One region of the Methylobacterium marchantiae genome, then DNA from elsewhere that is predicted to be linked to it. Evidence: predicted binding sites of a transcription regulator. Region 1 holds the regulator's gene; each other region holds the start of a gene.
What was found. The regulator LexA, encoded in region 1, represses DNA repair genes until DNA is damaged. The targets are predictions, from matches to a motif close to TGTTCNNNNTGTGTTCNG.

Region 1 (4,157 bases):
ACTTCTTGCGCTCAAAGCGTTCCTTGTATTCCAAACTCGGGTTTGGCATGCTTCACACCATGTGTGCTCGACCATGTGTGCTCGACCATGCGTGCGAGTTGAAATCGTTCCAGGTGCCCAAAATGGTCAAAAACGACACGTTTCAAGTAAAGCCCATCGTTGCGACCTCGAGCTTGCGTGCACTTGCTTATGATGCGCTCAAAGAAGCGATCACCAACATGAACATCTATAACCAGCGCGAGGAAGTGCGGCTGGACGAGCGAAAACTGTCCCTGAACCTCGGGGTCAGCCGTACGCCGGTCCGCGAAGCGCTGACGGTGCTGGAGCAGGAGGGCTTCGTTCGGTTCGAGGCCCGGCGCGGCGTCTTCGTCATCAAGAAGTCGAAGAAGGAGATCGTCAGCATGATCCAGGCCTGGTCGGCCCTGGAGAGCATGGCCGCCCGCCTCGCCTGCGAGCGCGCCACCGACGAGCAGCTGCATGGCCTGCGCGAGCATTTCCCCGAATTCTACGAGGGACGCCCGTCCGACCACCTCGACGAATACTCGGAAGCCAATATCCGCTTCCACCAGAAGATCATCTCGCTCGGCCAGTGCGACGTGATCAAGGACATCACCAGCAACCTGCTGATGCATGTCCGCGGCATCCGCAACACCGCCCTCCGCCAGGGCGACCGCGCCGCCAACTCGATCAAGGAACACGTGGCGATCATCAAGGCGCTGGAAGCCCGCGACGCGGAATTGGCCGAACGCCTGGTGCGGGAACATGGTCTGGGCCTCGCCAGCCATGTGGAGAAATACGGCGATTACCTCGACTGAAGGTCGATGCGCATTTGTCCGCCACGAGGTCGAGGGCCGGAATCCGGCTCGCCGGTCTCGTCTCCGGACGGAGTGAAGGCGCCCCTACGACATTGTAGAGTTTGGAAGATTCCGCGGCTGCCCGCACTGGCGAAGGGCGGGGCCCGCCGCCATAATGGGTGACGGCCCGCGGCCGGTCGCGGCGTCGGGCCGGGAAGGTGCGGATCGGGTCATGCTCACCACTGCGTCGAATGCTCCTTCCGTCGAGGAGAAGCCTCTGGAGAAGGCGCTCGGCCACCAGATCAGGCTGCTGCGCCGGGAGCGGGATCTCTCGGTGGCCGATCTCGGGAATGCCGCCGGCATCTCCCTGGGGATGGTGTCGAAGATCGAGAACGGCGCGATCTCGCCCTCGCTCTCCTCCATCAACGCCATCGCAACGGCGCTGAATGTGCCGATCACGGCCCTGTTCTCGGCTTTCGAAGAGCGGCGGGACTGCTCCCACGTCAAGCGGGGCCAGGGCGTCGTCATCGAGCGCCGGGGCACCAAGGTCGGCCATATCTACGAGTTGCTCGGGGCCGGGATCGGCGGCGAGGTCGCCCTCGAACCCTACCTGATCACCCTCGAGACCGAGGCGGAGGCCTATACCAGCTTTCGTCACGTCGGCACCGAGTTCATCTACATGCTCACCGGCGAGATGATGTATCACCATGCGGGAGAAGACTATCATCTCCTGCCGGGCGACTCGTTGCTGTTCGATTCCAACGGCTTGCACGGTCCGGCCAGGCTGTTGCAGACGCCGATGACCTACCTCTCGATCATCGTCTACCCACGCGGCTGACGGACTGCTTCGGCGATTCGGTCGAGATCGTCTTAAATGGCGGATATGGCCCGGTTCGAGCGAGTGTTTTCGCACCTATGCCGCGTCCGCGAATCCGGCAGCCGTCTCGACGGCTGCCCGCCCGCGAGCGGAACATCGCGCCCAAGGAACAAACTCTACCATCGGGTTAACGGAACCCTTGCAGAACACTTGCGGAACGTCTACCGTGTTCGTGTTTTGTTTCGTCAGGCATTCGCCGCAGCTTGGCTTCAGTGGAAGAGTGATCTGTATGTTGACGCGTAAACAGCTGGATCTTCTCCAATTCATCCAGCAACGGATGCAGGAGAGCGGCGTGCCTCCGTCGTTCGACGAGATGAAGGACGCCCTCGACCTGAAGTCGAAATCGGGCATCCATCGCCTGATCACGGCGCTCGAGGAGCGTGGTTTCCTGCGGCGCCTTCCGAACCGTGCCAGGGCGATCGAGGTGATCCGGATGCCGGAAAGCCTCGCCGGCGCTCCCGCGCCTCGTCCCGTTTCCGCTCCCGCAGGCGAGGTTCGCCGCTTCACGCCGAGCGTCGTCGAAGGCGGGCGATCGAAGGCAATGCCGTCGGTCCGTCAACCCACCGCCCAGGCTCAGGACGAGAGCGGACGGGCCATCACCATCCCGGTCATGGGTCGCATCGCGGCCGGTACGCCGATCTCGGCGATCCAGAACCAGAGCCATTCGGTGACGCTGTCACCCGACTTCCTAGCCGGCGGCGAGCATTACGCGCTCGAAGTGCGCGGCGATTCGATGATCGAGGCGGGCATCCTCGACGGCGATCTGGTGGTCATCAAGAAGCAGGACACCGCCAATACGGGCGACATCATCGTCGCCCTCATCGACGACGAGGAGGCGACGCTGAAGCGCCTGCGCCGGCGCGGGTCGTCCATCGCCCTCGAAGCCGCGAATCCCGCCTACGAGACCAGGGTACTCGGCCCCGATCGGGTCCAGATCCAGGGACGCCTCGTCAGCCTGGTGCGCCGCTACTGATCCTGGTCCGGAGAGACGTCCGCTGACGGCTCGCCGTCCTCGGCTTCGGCATCCGGCGTCTTCGATGGTGCCGTCTGTGTCGAAGGCTTCGGCGCCGGTTCGGGCCATGCTCGGCGCCATGGCGGTCGAGATCCGGGCTCTCTCGCCGATGTCGCGACCGGACCGTCCGGCGTGAAGCGTATCGCCGTCGCCCCTCGGGCGGCGAGATAGGCCCGATCGATGACGAGGCTGGCCCGGCATCCCGGCGGCGCATCCCGGCGGGCAATGACGATCGTCGCTCGCGCGCAATCCTCGGCGAAGGCCCGCTTGTCCTTGACGAGGGCGATGGCTCGACCCGGCTCCGTCTCGATCGTGCAGCCGATCGGGTCGCAGCGGCTTCGATCCGACGCCGATACCGCGCCGGCTTTCCGCGAATCGCCGTCCGCCTTGAGCCATTGTTCGAGGACGAAATCCGGCGGCTTGCCGAGGATGGCCAGTCGCCCGTCCCGATCGCGCAGTGCGGCGCCCGTTCCCTCGCGGTCCACATAGAGATCGTAGCGCTGCGGCGTCGCCGCCAGCACCATGCCGATTCCGGCGGGGGCGAGCCCGATCCAGCGCAGATGCGAGACCGGCACGGTCAGCAGCAGGAGGGCGATGGCGAGCAGGCCGAGCGCCGTGCTGCCATAGGCCGGGACGACGAGGGTGGCGTGGCCGAACCCGCTGATCCATCCGGAGATCGTGAGCATTCCGCGCACCGCGAGCCCCATCGCCCACCAGACCGGCTGATCGAGGGCGAAAGGATAGGCGAGGATCCCGAGGACCGCCGCCGGCATCACCGCGAGGGAGACGAGCGGCAGCGTGAGGGCGTTGCCGACGATGCCGAAGGGCTGGACGGTCTGGAAATGGTAGGTGGCGAAGGGGGCTGTCGCGATCTGCGCCACCAGGGTCGTCGCCAGGGTGCCGACGACCGCGACGATCACGAAGCGGAAAGCGCGGGCGAGAAGACCGTGGCCCTCCCGCTGAGGCATCCAGCGGTTGAGCGCGGTGGCGCAGGCGATGAGGCCGGCGACGGCCCCGAAGGACATCTGGAAGCTCGGGCCGAGCAGGCCTTCCGGCTCGCGTGCGAGCGCGATCAGGGCGGCCAGCGCGAGATTGCGCATGCTCAGGGCCGGTCGATCCACGAGGATCGCGCCGAGCATCACCAGGGTCATGATCAGCGAGCGCTCTGCGGCGATGTCCCAGCCCGAGAAGACGCAATAGGCGGTGACGCCCACCATGGCGAAACCGGCGGCGATCTTCTTGATCGGCCAGGTCAGGGCGAGGCCCGGCACCAGGGCGAGGAGCGCGCGCACGAGCCAGAACACCACGCCTGCGGCGAGCACCATGTGCAGCCCCGAGATCGAGACCACGTGGTAGATCCCGGCCGCCCGCAGGATGTCGTTGGTCTCGGCGTTGATGAGGCCGCGCTTGCCGGTGACCAGGGCGGCCGCCACGGCGCCGGCCTGCCCGCCATTGGCATCGGTGATGCGCCGCG
Region 2 (4,157 bases), on a different contig from region 1:
CGCGGCAGGCTTAGCGGCGCATCGGAGCCGGATTCCGGCTGGGAGACCTGTCCGAACAGGCCGGGGGCCTGCCCGATGGACCAGACTACTTTATCGGGCGGGACCGATGCCGCTGCGAGCCGGCGCACGGCGGCACGAAAGCCGTCGAGATCGGCGCCTTCGCGGAGGGAGACCGTCTGGAGTGATCCACCCGACCTTTCCCCCTCTGCGGGGGAGGGTGGCCCTCGCGTGAGAGAGGGTCGGGAGAGGGGAGCGCGTTGTCCGGAGAGGTCGTCCCCGCTCCCGCCTGCTCCGCAGGCACCCTCCCCCGCAGAGGGGGAAGGGTGGTGCTCACCATCGCGGTCCATCAGAACAGGCTCAGCTGCCGCGCCGGCTCCGCGAGCTTGGTCCGCAGATCGAGCCGGTCGGTGCCGCCGGGCCCCGGGTGGTAATCGGCGGCGATGAGGAAGGGGCGGGCGCGCTTGAGGCCGGAGGTGAGGCGGGCGACGTCGTCGAGGCGCAGCCGCGTATGCCGGCGTGCCGTCACGATCTTGTCGACGGCACGGGCACCGAGGCCCGGCACCCGCAGCAGCATCTCCCGGTCGGCCGCGTTCACGTCCACGGGAAAGCGGCCCCGGTTCTTGAGCGCCCAGGCGAGCTTCGGATCGATGTCGAGGGAGAACATGCCGTCCTCGGCCGCATCCGCCACGTCGTCGGCGGAGAAGTCGTAGTACCGGATCAGCCAATCGGCCTGATAGAGCCGGTGCTCGCGCTGGAGCGGCGGCGATTTCAGCGGCAGGATGGTGGAGCCGTCGGGGATCGGGCTGAAGGCCGAGTAATAGACCCGCTTGAGGTTGAACGAACCGTAGAGATGGGCGCTCTTGCGGATCAGAGCCTCGTCCGTGGTCGCATCCGCGCCGACGATGACCTGCGTCGACTGGCCGGCGGGCGAGAAGCGGCGCTTCTCGGCCTTGGCCTCGGTGATCCGCGCGCCGATCTGCTTCATCGCGTTCTGGATGACCGGCCCGTTCTTCTCGGGCGCCAGCCGGTGCAGGCTGGCATCGGTGGGGAGTTCGAGATTGATCGAGAGCCGGTCGGCGTAGAGGCCGGCCTCCTCCACGAGCCACGGGCTCGCCTCCGGAATCGACTTGAGGTGGATGTAGCCGCGAAAGCCGTGGTCGCGCCGCAGGCTCTTCGCCACCCGCGTCAGCAGTTCCATCGTGTGGTCGGGCGATTTGATGATGCCGGACGAGAGGAACAGCCCCTCGATGTAGTTGCGCTTGTAGAACTCCACCGTGAGGGTCACGACCTCCTCGACGCTGAACTTGGCGCGCTGGACGTTGGAGGAGCGCCGGTTCACGCAATAGGCGCAGTCGAACAGGCAATAGTTCGTCAGCAGGATCTTCAGGAGCGAGATGCAGCGCCCGTCCGGCGTGTAGGCGTGGCAGATGCCGGCCCCGGTGGTCGAGCCGAGTTCGCCCTTCCCCGCGACGCGTTTCGGCGCCCCCGACGACGAGCAGGAGGCATCGTATTTCGCGGCATCGGCCAGGATGCGCAGCTTCTTGGCGAGGGTCTCGTCCATGACAGGGACATGCGCGTCGTTCGTGTTTCGTTCAAGTTTTTGTCGGGTCCGGTCGGAAATGTCGCAGCGTGCGGTGTCTCCGCTCCCGCACGCGACGAGAGGGGGTCGCACGACTTGCCTCCATCACCGGTCGAGACCGTCCTCCTCGTCCGGATCCGCATCGATCGTCGTCTTCGCCAAGCCATACGAGAATCCGGCCCGCGCCATGGCGGCGATGTCCTTGTCGCGGTGGGCGGCGCGGGTGCCGGGGCGCCGGAACGGGCCGAGCCGGCGGCGCCTGGCATAGGCGCGCGCCGCCGCCTCTTCGGCATCCGTGCCTTCCTCCTCGGCCTTGTCGCGCTCGGTCTCGAGGGTCTCGGCGATCAGCGTCCGGTCGACGCCCTTGGCGGCGAGCTTGGCGGACAGGCCGCGTGCGGAGGTGCCGCGCCGGCGCAGGGTTGCCGCCCGCGCGGCGGTGAAGCGGGCATCGTCCACGAGGCCGGACGAGCGGGCGCGCTCCACGATGGTCGCGATCGTCTCGGCGAAGGCGGCCGGATCCTCGTCCCGAAGCCGGCACCTTTTGGCGACGCGCCGCTCCAGAACCTGGCGCAGCATCGCCACCGAGGCGCTGTAGCGCTCCAGATAGTGCAGGGCGACCCGCTCCAGATAGGTCGCCGTCACCGGCGGCGTGGGCTTTGCTTGGGAAGGCTTCGCTCCCGAGGGGTCGTCCCTGGAGGAGGATGCGGAACGCCGCCCCGCAACGTTTCGAGCGCTCATCGGTTCATCACGCTTCGGACAGGTTTCAGGATCATGAGGCCCCTCGTCTCGACCGAGAACCGGTTGCCTGTCTTACCCCGAGAGGACGCATGCATGTCATGCCGGCATTCCTCCTGAAGCGCGAATGGCTCCTCGTCGTGCTCGGCCTCGGCTTCGCCGTGCTCGCGGCCGCCGTGGTCTACCTGTCGCGTCCGACGGCGCTCACCGTGGCGGTCGGTCCCCGCGACGGGGCCGAGGCGCAACTGCTCGAAACCTATGCCCAGGCCCTGCACCGGGCGCGCGAGGACGTCCGGCTGAACGTCGTGACCTATGACGACGTCCGCGACAGCGCCGCGGCGCTCCAGGCCGGGCGCGCCGATCTCGCCGTGGTCCGGCCCGATGTGTTCCTGCCCGATAACGGCCTGACCCTGGCGCTCCTCCACGAGGAGACCCTGCTGATCGCGACGCCCGAGGCGAGCGGGATCGAGAGCTTTCCCGATCTCGCCAAGAAGCGCCTCGGCATCGTCGAGCGCCACGCGGCCGACCGGCCCTTCGTCACCAATCTCCTGAGCTTCTACGATTTCACCATCGCGCCGCCGCCCGAGGCGGGACAGGTCCCCGCCGCCAGCCACGTCGCCCTCGTCTCCCTCAAGCCCGGCGAGGTCACCGCCGCCCTGCAGGCCGGGACCGTGGACGCCGTCGCCGTCATCGCGGCGCCGACCTCGAAGGCGGCGATCTCCACCGTCCGCGCGGTGGAAATGGCGTCGGCGGAGAAGAAGATCACCATCGTCTCGGTGCCGGACGGCGATGCGATCGTCCAGCGCATGCCCGAACTGCAATCGGCGACGATTCCCGCCGGCACCTTCGGCGGCCGGCCCAAGCGGCCGGACGAGGACGTGAAGACGGTGGGGGCCTCCTACCGGCTGATGGCGCGGGGTGCCGTGAGCCGGTACTCGGTCGCCTCCGTCACGCAGCACCTGTTCGAATGGCGCTCCAAGCTCGCGCCGAGCGCGCCCATCGCCAACCTGATGAAGGCGCCGGATTTCGAGACGACGGTGGCGGCCACCAGCGCCCGCCTGCCCAACCATCCGGGCGCGGTCGACTATTTCGAGCGCGAGCAGCAGACCCTGTTCGAGCGCTACGAGGATTACGTCTACCTGCTCGCCTTCTTCGGCGGCACGATCGGTTCGGGCATCGCCTGGCTCGGCCAGCGCCTCGCCCGTCAGCGCCGCGAGCGCGTGGATGTGGTCCTCGACCGGTTGCTCGACATCCTGAGGGACATCCGCTCGGCGACCACCAGGGAACAGCTCGACGGGCTCGTGCGCGAGACCGACGACCTCGTCACCGACGTCGTGCGCCATGCCCGCGAGCGCAACGTCGACACCCGCGCGATGAACGCGCTGATCCTCGCCATCGACGCCGTGCACGGGGCCATCGGCGACGCCCGCCGCTCCCTCCACACCGGCGCCGAGCCCGAGCGTCGGCCCTTGCGCACGCGCTCCGCACGCCTCCTTCGGCTGGATCGGCCGGCGGCGGAGTAAAGCTAGCGCCTCGCCCTGTCGATCATCGCCTCGACGATGTTGCTGAAATCGTCGCTCCACGGGCGCCGGCTCATGTCCGGCGCGATCCGCGTCCAGTCGCTTCCTGCGGCGAGTGCCCCGAGATCCTTCTCGTTGCGGGCCATCGCGACGACGATGGACGGCTGATGGAACCGCTGCTCGTCGACCGCGTCGAGGCGTCGTCCGTCGCGGACGAATGTGACGAGGCCCTGCTCGGCGGCGGCGCGGGCGAGGATGTGCCGCAATTCCAGGTGCCGGTTCGAGATGTGGACGACGAGGGCGCCATCCGGTGCGAGCTTCGC
Region 3 (4,157 bases), on a different contig from region 1:
TGCACCCGCGCAGGCTTCGGCTCCGGGCACGCCCTAACCATCATCCTTTCACATGCAGGCCTCCGCCGAGGCCGACCGGACAACGAGGTCTCGGATGAAGCTCGACAGTTTCAGGGTCACGAATTTTCGCAGCGTCGAGGATTCCGGCGAGATCACCCTCGGCGACATGGCCTGCCTCGTCGGCAAGAACGAGGCAGGCAAGACGGCACTGCTTCACGCGCTCGCCGGCCTGAAACCTCATGCGTCGACGCCTATCACGTTCGACCGTGAGCGGGACTACCCGCGGCGTTACCTGAACGAATACGAGAGGCGTCACGCGGACGACGACGCCATGGTCATCGCGACCCGGTGGACCTTGTCCGACGCCGAGATGAACGACCTCGCCGCATCTTTCGGGCCCGGCTGCCTCGCGTCGTCCCAGGTGACCCTCAGCCGGCGCTACGGTGGCGGGATCGGAGTGACCGTGCACCTCGACGAGGCCGCCTGCATGGCCTTCCTCACCGACAGGCATGGGCTAACCGAGGATGAGCGACGCGCCTTTGCGGCCTCCGGTTCGGCGGCAGCGGTCCGGAAGGCCCTGGAGGGCCTGGAGGAAATATCCGCAGCCCAACAGGCGCTACTGGATGCCCTGGAAGCCTTGCCAGGCAAATCGGTGCTCAACGCTATTGCGAGCCACGTTCGCTCGGCCTGCCCAAGCTTCATGTACTTCTCGCACTACGACCGCATGGCCGGCCAGATCCGCGTCGACGACATCGAGAGGGACGAGGATGGCGGCGTCCATCGATTTGGTCGCCGCCCGCATAGGTCGAGCGAGCCTCTCGAAGTCCCCGAGCTGGTTTTCCTCGATTTCCTGGAGTTCGCCGGGACCTCGGTCGAGGAGATCCGCGAGTCGAAGACCTACGAGTCGCTGAACGCGAAATGCGAATCCGCGTCGAACGCGATCACCGACCAACTGCGGGAATACTGGACCCAGAACCCGTTCCTGGAGATCGAGGTCAGGGTCACAAAGGCGGAGCCGAACGACCCCGCGCCGTTTGACGAGGGCGTGATCGCGCGCGCCCGCGTCAAAAACATCCTGCATCGCGTCTCGGTCCCCTTCTCGGAGCGGAGCGCCGGTTTCATCTGGTTCTTCTCGTTCCTGGTGAAGTTCGCCCAGGTCAGCAAGCAGGGCGGCAGCCTGGTGCTCCTGCTCGACGAGCCAGGGCTGACCCTTCACGGAAAGGCCCAGGCCGACCTGTTGAGGTACTTCGGCGACAAGCTGGTGCCCCACCACCAGGTGGTGTTCTCGACCCATTCGCCGTTCATGGTTCCACCCGACGACCTGACGCTCTCGCGCATCGTCGAGGACCAGATCGAACAGCGGCCGAACGGCTTCCCGACGACGAAGGGCACCAAGGTGCGCGATGACGTCCTGGCGACCGATCCGGACACGCTGTTCCCGCTCCAGGCGGCGCTGGGCTACGACGTGACCCAGGCCCTGTTTATCGGCAAGCACACCTTGCTGGTCGAGGGGCCCGGCGACCTCGTCTTCCTCAATGCGCTCTCGGCCCAGTTGAAGCGCCGCAAGCGTATCGCGCTCGATCCGCGCTGGACGATCTGCCCGGCCGGCGGCCTCGACAAGATCCAGTCGTTCGTCTCGCTGTTCAAGGGCGCGAAGCTGCACATCGCGGTGATGTCCGACAGGGCTCAGGGCGACAAGCGCAAGCTGGAGCAACTCCGGGCCGCAGGTGCGATCCCCGAGAACCGCATCATGAACTACCCCGACGTGCTCGGCCTGCCAGAGGGGGATGTCGAGGACATCTTCGACCCGGAAGTCTACCTCGCCATTGTCAACGGAGCCTACGGCCTGAAGGGCCGCGGTGTGCTGACGACCGCCAAGCTCGACAAGGAGGCGGGGGGTATTGTGCGACTGGTCAAGCGGGTGGAGGCGGCCTTCAAGCTGCTGCCTCCCGACACGCCAGAGTTCGATCACTTCACGCCGGCGGACTGGCTTATTCGCAATCCCGCCGTTCTGGACGAAAAGACCCCCGCCATCGAGGCCACCCTGGACAATGCGGAGAAGGTGATCCGGGCGATCAACGGCGCCCTGCCTACGTAGTCCACCCCTACCGTCCGTGGCATCCCTTCGCGGACGGCGGGTGCATGAACCGCCTCTATCGCGGGAGACGGGTTTTCCCCACTCCACCATCGGCGGGACCTCATCGAATTGTGGCTTCGCACCCAAGCGTAGCCGCTATACGGAACCGGCCAAACGTGTTCTGCTTTTGTTCCTGGACTCTTGGAGGAGCACCATGCAGATCACTGGCATAAACATCGGCTTTTCCATGCCGGTGTCCCTTCTCGCCAAGCCTGTCCAGGCCGGCTTCCCGAGTCCGGCCGACGACTTCATCGAGGAAGAGATCGACCTCCAGCGCCTACTGATCGTCAACCGCCCGGCCACCTTCCTGGTCCGGGTCGCCGGCGACAGCATGATCCTAGCCCGCCTGTTCGACGGCGACCTCGCCGTCGTCGACCGCTCGCTCACCCCGCGCAACGGCGACATCGTCGTTGTCGACATCGACGGCGAGCGATCCTTCAAGGTCTGGAAGCGCCAAGGGCCGCGCATCTCGCTGCACTTCGCCAACCCTCGCTTCCCCGAGTTCCAACTCTCCCCCGACGCTGTCATTGAGGTCTGGGGCGTCGTCTCCGGGTCCGTCTGTGCGAAGCGCCGCTGCGAATGAGCGCCCGGGCCTACGCGCTCTCCGACGGCAACTCGTTCTACTGCTCGTGCGAGCGGGTCTTCGATGCTCGGCTGGCGAAGGTGCCGGTGATCGTGCTGTCCAACAACGATGGCTGCGCGATTGCCCGGACCAACGAGGCCAAGGCGCTCGGCATCCGGATGGGCGAGCCCTGGTTCAAGATCCGGGACATGTGCCGGCAGCAGGGTGTCCAAGTCTACTCCTCGAACTACGCCCTTTATGGAGACATGTCGGCCCGGGTGAACGCGGTCTACCGGGACTTCTCGCCCCGCATCGAGATTTACTCCATCGACGAGAGTTTTCTCGACATCTCCGACGTGCGCAACCAGGACCGGGCGTCCTTATGCAGGGACATGCGGGCGACCGTACGGGCCTGGACGGGCATCCCCACCTGCGTCGGCATCGGGTCGACCAAGACGTTGGCCAAGCTCGCCAACCACATCGCCAAGAAGGTACCCGAGCTCGAAGGGGTCTGCGACCTGACCGACCCGGAGCAGTACGACCACTGGATCATCCGCATCCCGGTGGGCGACATCTGGGGTGTGGGGCCGGCAAACGCCCGGCGCCTGGAAGCCCTGGGATGCGACAGCGCCGCCGATGTCCGCGACTTCGACCCACGCGTCGCCCGCAAGGCCATGACAGTCGTGGGCGAGCGCCTCGTCCACGAGCTGCGGGGTATGGCCTGCCTAGACCTGGAGACGGTAGCCGCCACCCGTAAGGGATGCGCCGTCACCCGGTCGTTCTCCGAGCGCGTCGAGGATCGCGCCACCATGGAGCAGGCCGTCGCCACCCATGCCTCCAGACTCGGCGAGAAGCTCCGCCGCGAGGGGTTGGCGACCAACCACGTGACGGTCTTCTTCCACACCTCGGAGCATGACCGCGACCGGCCTCAACGCTCGGTCTCGACCGTCGTGACGCTCCCCGAGGCGACCAGCGACACTCTCGCCCTGGTGAAGGCCGCCACCCACGGCGTCCGGAAGACCAGGCGGGACGGGTTCCGCTATTCCAAGGCCGGGGTGGTCACCACCGACCTGATGCCGCTGGCCGCATCGCAGCGTGCGATGCCGGGCTTGGGCCAACTCGACCGCGAGATGGGAGCCGCCCTGATGGAGGCGCTCGACGCCTGCAATCGCCGCTTCGGACGAGGCGCCGTCGTCCCGGGCGCCGCCGGGTTCGCCCCGAACCGCGAATGGTCGACCAAGTTCAAGATGCGGTCGCCCCGTTACACGACCCGCCTCGACGAGATTCCGATAGTCGCCGCGGCCTGACAAGCTTCTCACGCCCCTTGCGTTCGGGGACCGGCCAGGCGATCACGCGGAAGCTTCAAGGATAGTAACGATGAAACGCATGGCGCCGCCCCCGACCGACTAATCCCGGAGAGCGATGCCGCGCGCGAAGCCTCCGCAATTGCGAGAGGTT
Region 4 (4,157 bases), on a different contig from region 1:
GGGCCAGCGCGTCGCGGATCGCGGCGCCGAGATCGAGCCCCTTGATGCGCTGAGCCGCCCAATCGGCCGAGATGGCGTCGCAGGACATGCCCCAGACCTTCTCGGTGTAGGTCTTGAAGAAGATCGAGAACAGGCGCTCGCCGAACTGGTTGCGCACCCAATCGTGGAAGCTCTTCGGCTGCTCGATCGGCCGGGCACGGGCATAGAGATAGGACAGGACGCAGGCGGTGCTCTGCAGGACGCCCAGGTTGCGCAGGGCCTCGAAGGCCTTCAGCGGATAGGCGTAGTACTTACCCTTGTAGAAAATCCGCGACAGGCGCGGTCGGTCGATGAAATCGTCAGGCAGGAGTTCGTCCCAGAGATCGACCACCGCCTTCGACTTCGAGAAGAAGCGGTGGCCGCCGATATCGAACAGGAAGCCGTTGTGCGAGACGGTCCGGCTGATGCCGCCGACCTGACGAGGGTCGCGCTCCAGAACCACGACATCGCGCCCGTTCTTCGACAGCAGGTAGCCGGCCGTCAATCCGGCCGGTCCTGCCCCGATGACCAGGGTCTCGGTGTGTTGGCTCATCGATCGCTCCGCCTGATCCCGTGTCGCGCTCGGTCAGGAGCGGGTCTCGCCACGGGTGGAGCATTCTTGGCGGAAGCGTGGTTAAGGAAGCGCCAAGTCCGTCGAATTCCGACGGCGCTCTTCGATTTCCGGCTGGCTCGGCCGAAATCGGCAGGAGCCTAGAACGGAATGTCGTCGTCGAGATCGTAGTTCGGCTTGGACGAGCTCGCCGCCGCCGGACGCCGCTCGCCGCCCGAAGCGCGGCCGCCGCCATATTCCCCGCCGCGATCACCTGCCCGGTCGCCACCGCGATCTCCGCCACGGGCACCGCCGTAATCGCCGCCGCGGCTGATCTGACCGCCGCCTTCCTCGTCGGCGCTCATCTCGCCGCCACCGCCGCGGCCGTCGAGGAGGGTGAGCTCACCGCGGAAGCGCTGCAGCACGACCTCGGTCGTGTATTTCTCGACGCCCGACTGGTCGGCCCATTTTCGAGTCTGGAGCTGGCCCTCGATGTAGACCTTCGAGCCCTTGCGCAGGTACTGCTCGGCCACCCGGGCGAGGTTCTCGTTGTAGATCACGACCGCGTGCCACTCGGTCTTCTCCTTGCGCTCGCCCGACATCTTGTCCTTCCAGGACTCGGATGTGGCGATGCGCAGGTTGACCACGGGGTCGCCGGAGGCGAGGCGCCGGGTCTCGGGGTCACGCCCGAGATTGCCCACCAAAATCACCTTGTTGACGCTGCCGGCCATGCCGCTCTCCTCTCGATCGATCTCACCGACGGAGGGCCTCACACGCCGTCCGTCCCGTTCGCCCTTCATGAACTTCGGCCCGCCGGGCGGCAATCGGGAGGGTGGGCTTGTCCCCACCGATCACAGTCCGAATGTTCTATCTTTGTTCGATTTGGCACGCAAGGATCGCGAGTTTTGCACTCACGCGATCCGCACCAGCATCTTGCCGAAATTCCGTCCCTTCAGGAGCCCGATGAACGCTTCCGGTGCAGCGTCCAGACCCTCGACGATGTCCTCCCTGTGCTTGACCCTGCCCTCTCTCAGCCAGGTTCCGACCTCGCCGAGGAATTCCTCCTCCTGATCGGCGAAATCCCAGACGATGAAGCCGCGCAGGGTCAGGCGCTTGGTGAGGATGTTGCGCATGAGGACCGGGCTGCGGTCCGGCCCGGGCGGCAATTCTGTGAGGCTGTAGCCGGAGACGAGGCCACAGACCGGGATGCGGGCGAAATCGTTGAGGAGCGGAAGCACCGCGTCGAACACCGCGCCGCCGACATTCTCGAAATAGACGTCGATCCCCTCCGGGCAGGCCGCGGCCAGCGCGCCGGGAAGGTCGTCCGTGCGATGATCGACGGCCGCGTCGAAGCCGAGAACGTCGGTGAGGTAAGCGCATTTCTCCGGCCCACCGGCGATGCCGACGGCGCGGGCGCCCTTCAGCTTGGCGATCTGGCCGACGAGAGAGCCCACCGGGCCGGCGGCGGCTGCCACCACCACGGTTTCACCGGCCTTGGGCCGTCCGATGCTGAGAAGACCGGTATAGGCGGTCATGCCAGGCATCCCGAGTACGCCAAGCGACGTACTGACCGGGGCGGCAGCCGGATCGAGCTTGCGCAATCCCTTGCCGTTGGAGACGGCGAAATCCTGCCAGCCGCCGAAGCCGGTGACCACCTCGCCTTCGCGGTAATCCGGATGGTGCGAGGCGACCACGTCGGACACGGTGGCGCCGACCATGGTCTCACCGATGGCGACAGGCTCGGCATAGGACTTGGCCGCGCTCATCCGCCCGCGCATGTAGGGGTCGAGCGAGAGGATGCGGTTGCGTAACAGTATCTCTCCCTCGCCCGGTGTCGGAATGCGGCTCTCCTCGAGGCGGAAATGCGCTTCCGTCGGCTCGCCATGCGGGCGGGAGGCGAGGACGATGCGGCGATTGACGGCGACCATGGTCTGACGCTCCGTTCGAGAGGACGGGACCGCCGAGAGGATGCTCGGCGATTCGAGAAAAATGTGAGTGAGGCATTCCGGCGGCGTCCCGGTGCGTCGAACGGCATGGGCGAGCCCAAGGCACAGGCCGGGCCGAGCGGCGTTGTTTCTCTTGAGCCCCACTCACAATTCAACGATCGGAGTGCCTCGATGATCCCCCCTTTCCTCCTTGTCCTCCTTGTCGCGGCCGCGAGCCTGGCCGGCTCGGCGTCTCAGGCTTCCGCCGACGATTCTCTCGCCGTCTATCGCTGGAAGTCGCGTGTTCTCGTCATCGCCGCGCCGGAGCGCAGTGATCCGCAGATCGAGGTTCAGAGACGCGAAGCAAGAGCGAGGATAGCGGATTTCGCGGAACGCGATCTCGTGATCATCGAAGCGATCGGCGACGCCCCGGAGGCTGTGCGGATACGCAAAGGGTTCGGCATTTCAGCCAGTCAGTTCCGCGTCGTGCTGGTCGGCAAGGACGGGGAGGCGAAGCTGTCGGAAGCGGGGCCGATCCCGACGTCGCGCCTGTTCGCCATCATCGATGCCATGCCGATGCGACGGGACGAGCAGAGCCGACGATAGGGCGTTGCGAAACTGAAACCGAACAGAAAAGGGACCGCCGAGGCGGTCCCTTCCGTCTGTCTATGACCAATTGCCGACTGGCCGGCTCAGTAGCAGCGTTCGATCAGTACGCGACGGGGTCCGTAAGGGGTCCAACGGGTACGCGGGACGGTGTAGCATCCGCCACCATATCCGCCGTACCCACCATAGGCCGCCGGTGCGTAACCGTAGCCATAGGCCGGGTATCCGTAGCCGCCATATCCACCATAAAGGCCGCCGGCAGCCAAGCCAAGACCGACGCCGAGGCCCAGACCACCGAGGCCGTAGCCGTAGCCACGCCCGTAGCCGCGTCCCCAACCGCCACGATAGCCGCCGTAGCCGCCGCGGTATCCACCGAAGCCAGCGCTACGGAAGCCGCCGCGATAGACGCCAAACCCGCCGCCGCGGGCGAATCCGCCGCCGTGGCCACCCCATCCGCCATGACCGCCCCATCCGCCATGGCCACCCCAGCCACCACGGGCCTCGGCCGTCGCGGGTATCATCGCCAGCGCGCCGACCATTGCGGTCGCTGCCAGAACAATGCGTTTCATCTCTTTGTCTCCAAAGACAGGTTGTATGTCCCCAGTTGTTGAAGAACGCGCTGGCCCGACAAACGGTTCATGCAGCATTTTGTCCCGCGCCGGTGGATGCGATCACAGGTGGGTGACCGGTACGGAGGGCAGCGCTTGAAAAAGGCGCTCGTTTCGGGTCAGGACAGCCCGCGCCGCCTTGCCAGCGAAGATTGGCAGGCCGTTTCTCCGCCCGGGACCAAACGATGATGTCAACGCGCCGCGCCCGTCTTCTCGCCGGAGCCACGCTGTTCGTGATCGCGGCCGCGCTGGGGCCGTTGTCGATGGCGGCTCGGGCCGTGCCCGTGGCGATGTCACCCTGCAAGGCGATCCAGTCCGAAGGCGAGACGTTCACGGTCTGCACGGTGGATCTGCGCCGCGAGCGGGTACGTGTGTTCTGGCTCGGTGCCGACGGGCTGCCCTACTCGTCGCTCTCGACCCTCGGCGAGAAGGTCGGGCCGAAGCTCAGCT

Region 2: ACFQ4G_RS04025 (putative DNA modification/repair radical SAM protein) is a predicted target of LexA. The motif match lies at 1,579-1,596, and genes of this name have one in related genera.
Region 3: ACFQ4G_RS05120 (LexA family protein) is a predicted target of LexA. The motif match lies at 2,255-2,272, and genes of this name have one in related genera.
Region 4: ssb (single-stranded DNA-binding protein) is a predicted target of LexA. The motif match lies at 1,432-1,449, and genes of this name have one in related genera.

Annotation. Positions count from the first base shown of each region.
Region 1 covers NZ_JBHTND010000018.1:8,172-12,328, forward strand. Annotated here, with positions in the region: gene ACFQ4G_RS13890 (GntR family transcriptional regulator) at 123-815, shown strand; gene ACFQ4G_RS13895 (helix-turn-helix domain-containing protein) at 1,027-1,632, shown strand; gene lexA (transcriptional repressor LexA) at 1,901-2,644, shown strand; gene ACFQ4G_RS13905 (ComEC/Rec2 family competence protein) at 2,638-4,157, opposite strand, start outside.
Region 2 covers NZ_JBHTND010000004.1:13,376-17,532, forward strand. Annotated here, with positions in the region: partial or broken gene ACFQ4G_RS04020 (UdgX family uracil-DNA binding protein) at 1-218, opposite strand, end outside; gene ACFQ4G_RS04025 (putative DNA modification/repair radical SAM protein) at 347-1,561, opposite strand; gene ACFQ4G_RS04030 (RecX family transcriptional regulator) at 1,685-2,221, opposite strand; gene ACFQ4G_RS04035 (TAXI family TRAP transporter solute-binding subunit) at 2,407-3,837, shown strand; gene ACFQ4G_RS04040 (spermidine synthase) at 3,840-4,157, opposite strand, start outside.
Region 3 covers NZ_JBHTND010000005.1:24,860-29,016, reverse strand. Annotated here, with positions in the region: gene ACFQ4G_RS05130 (DUF2235 domain-containing protein) at 1-37, shown strand, start outside; gene ACFQ4G_RS05125 (AAA family ATPase) at 95-2,098, shown strand; gene ACFQ4G_RS05120 (LexA family protein) at 2,292-2,720, shown strand; gene ACFQ4G_RS05115 (Y-family DNA polymerase) at 2,717-4,006, shown strand.
Region 4 covers NZ_JBHTND010000013.1:95,097-99,253, forward strand. Annotated here, with positions in the region: gene ACFQ4G_RS11410 (NAD(P)/FAD-dependent oxidoreductase) at 1-571, opposite strand, end outside; gene ssb (single-stranded DNA-binding protein) at 730-1,299, opposite strand; gene ACFQ4G_RS11420 (NADP-dependent oxidoreductase) at 1,480-2,496, opposite strand; gene ACFQ4G_RS11425 (DUF4174 domain-containing protein) at 2,602-3,099, shown strand; gene ACFQ4G_RS11430 (hypothetical protein) at 3,186-3,668, opposite strand; gene ACFQ4G_RS11435 (phosphodiester glycosidase family protein) at 3,893-4,157, shown strand, end outside.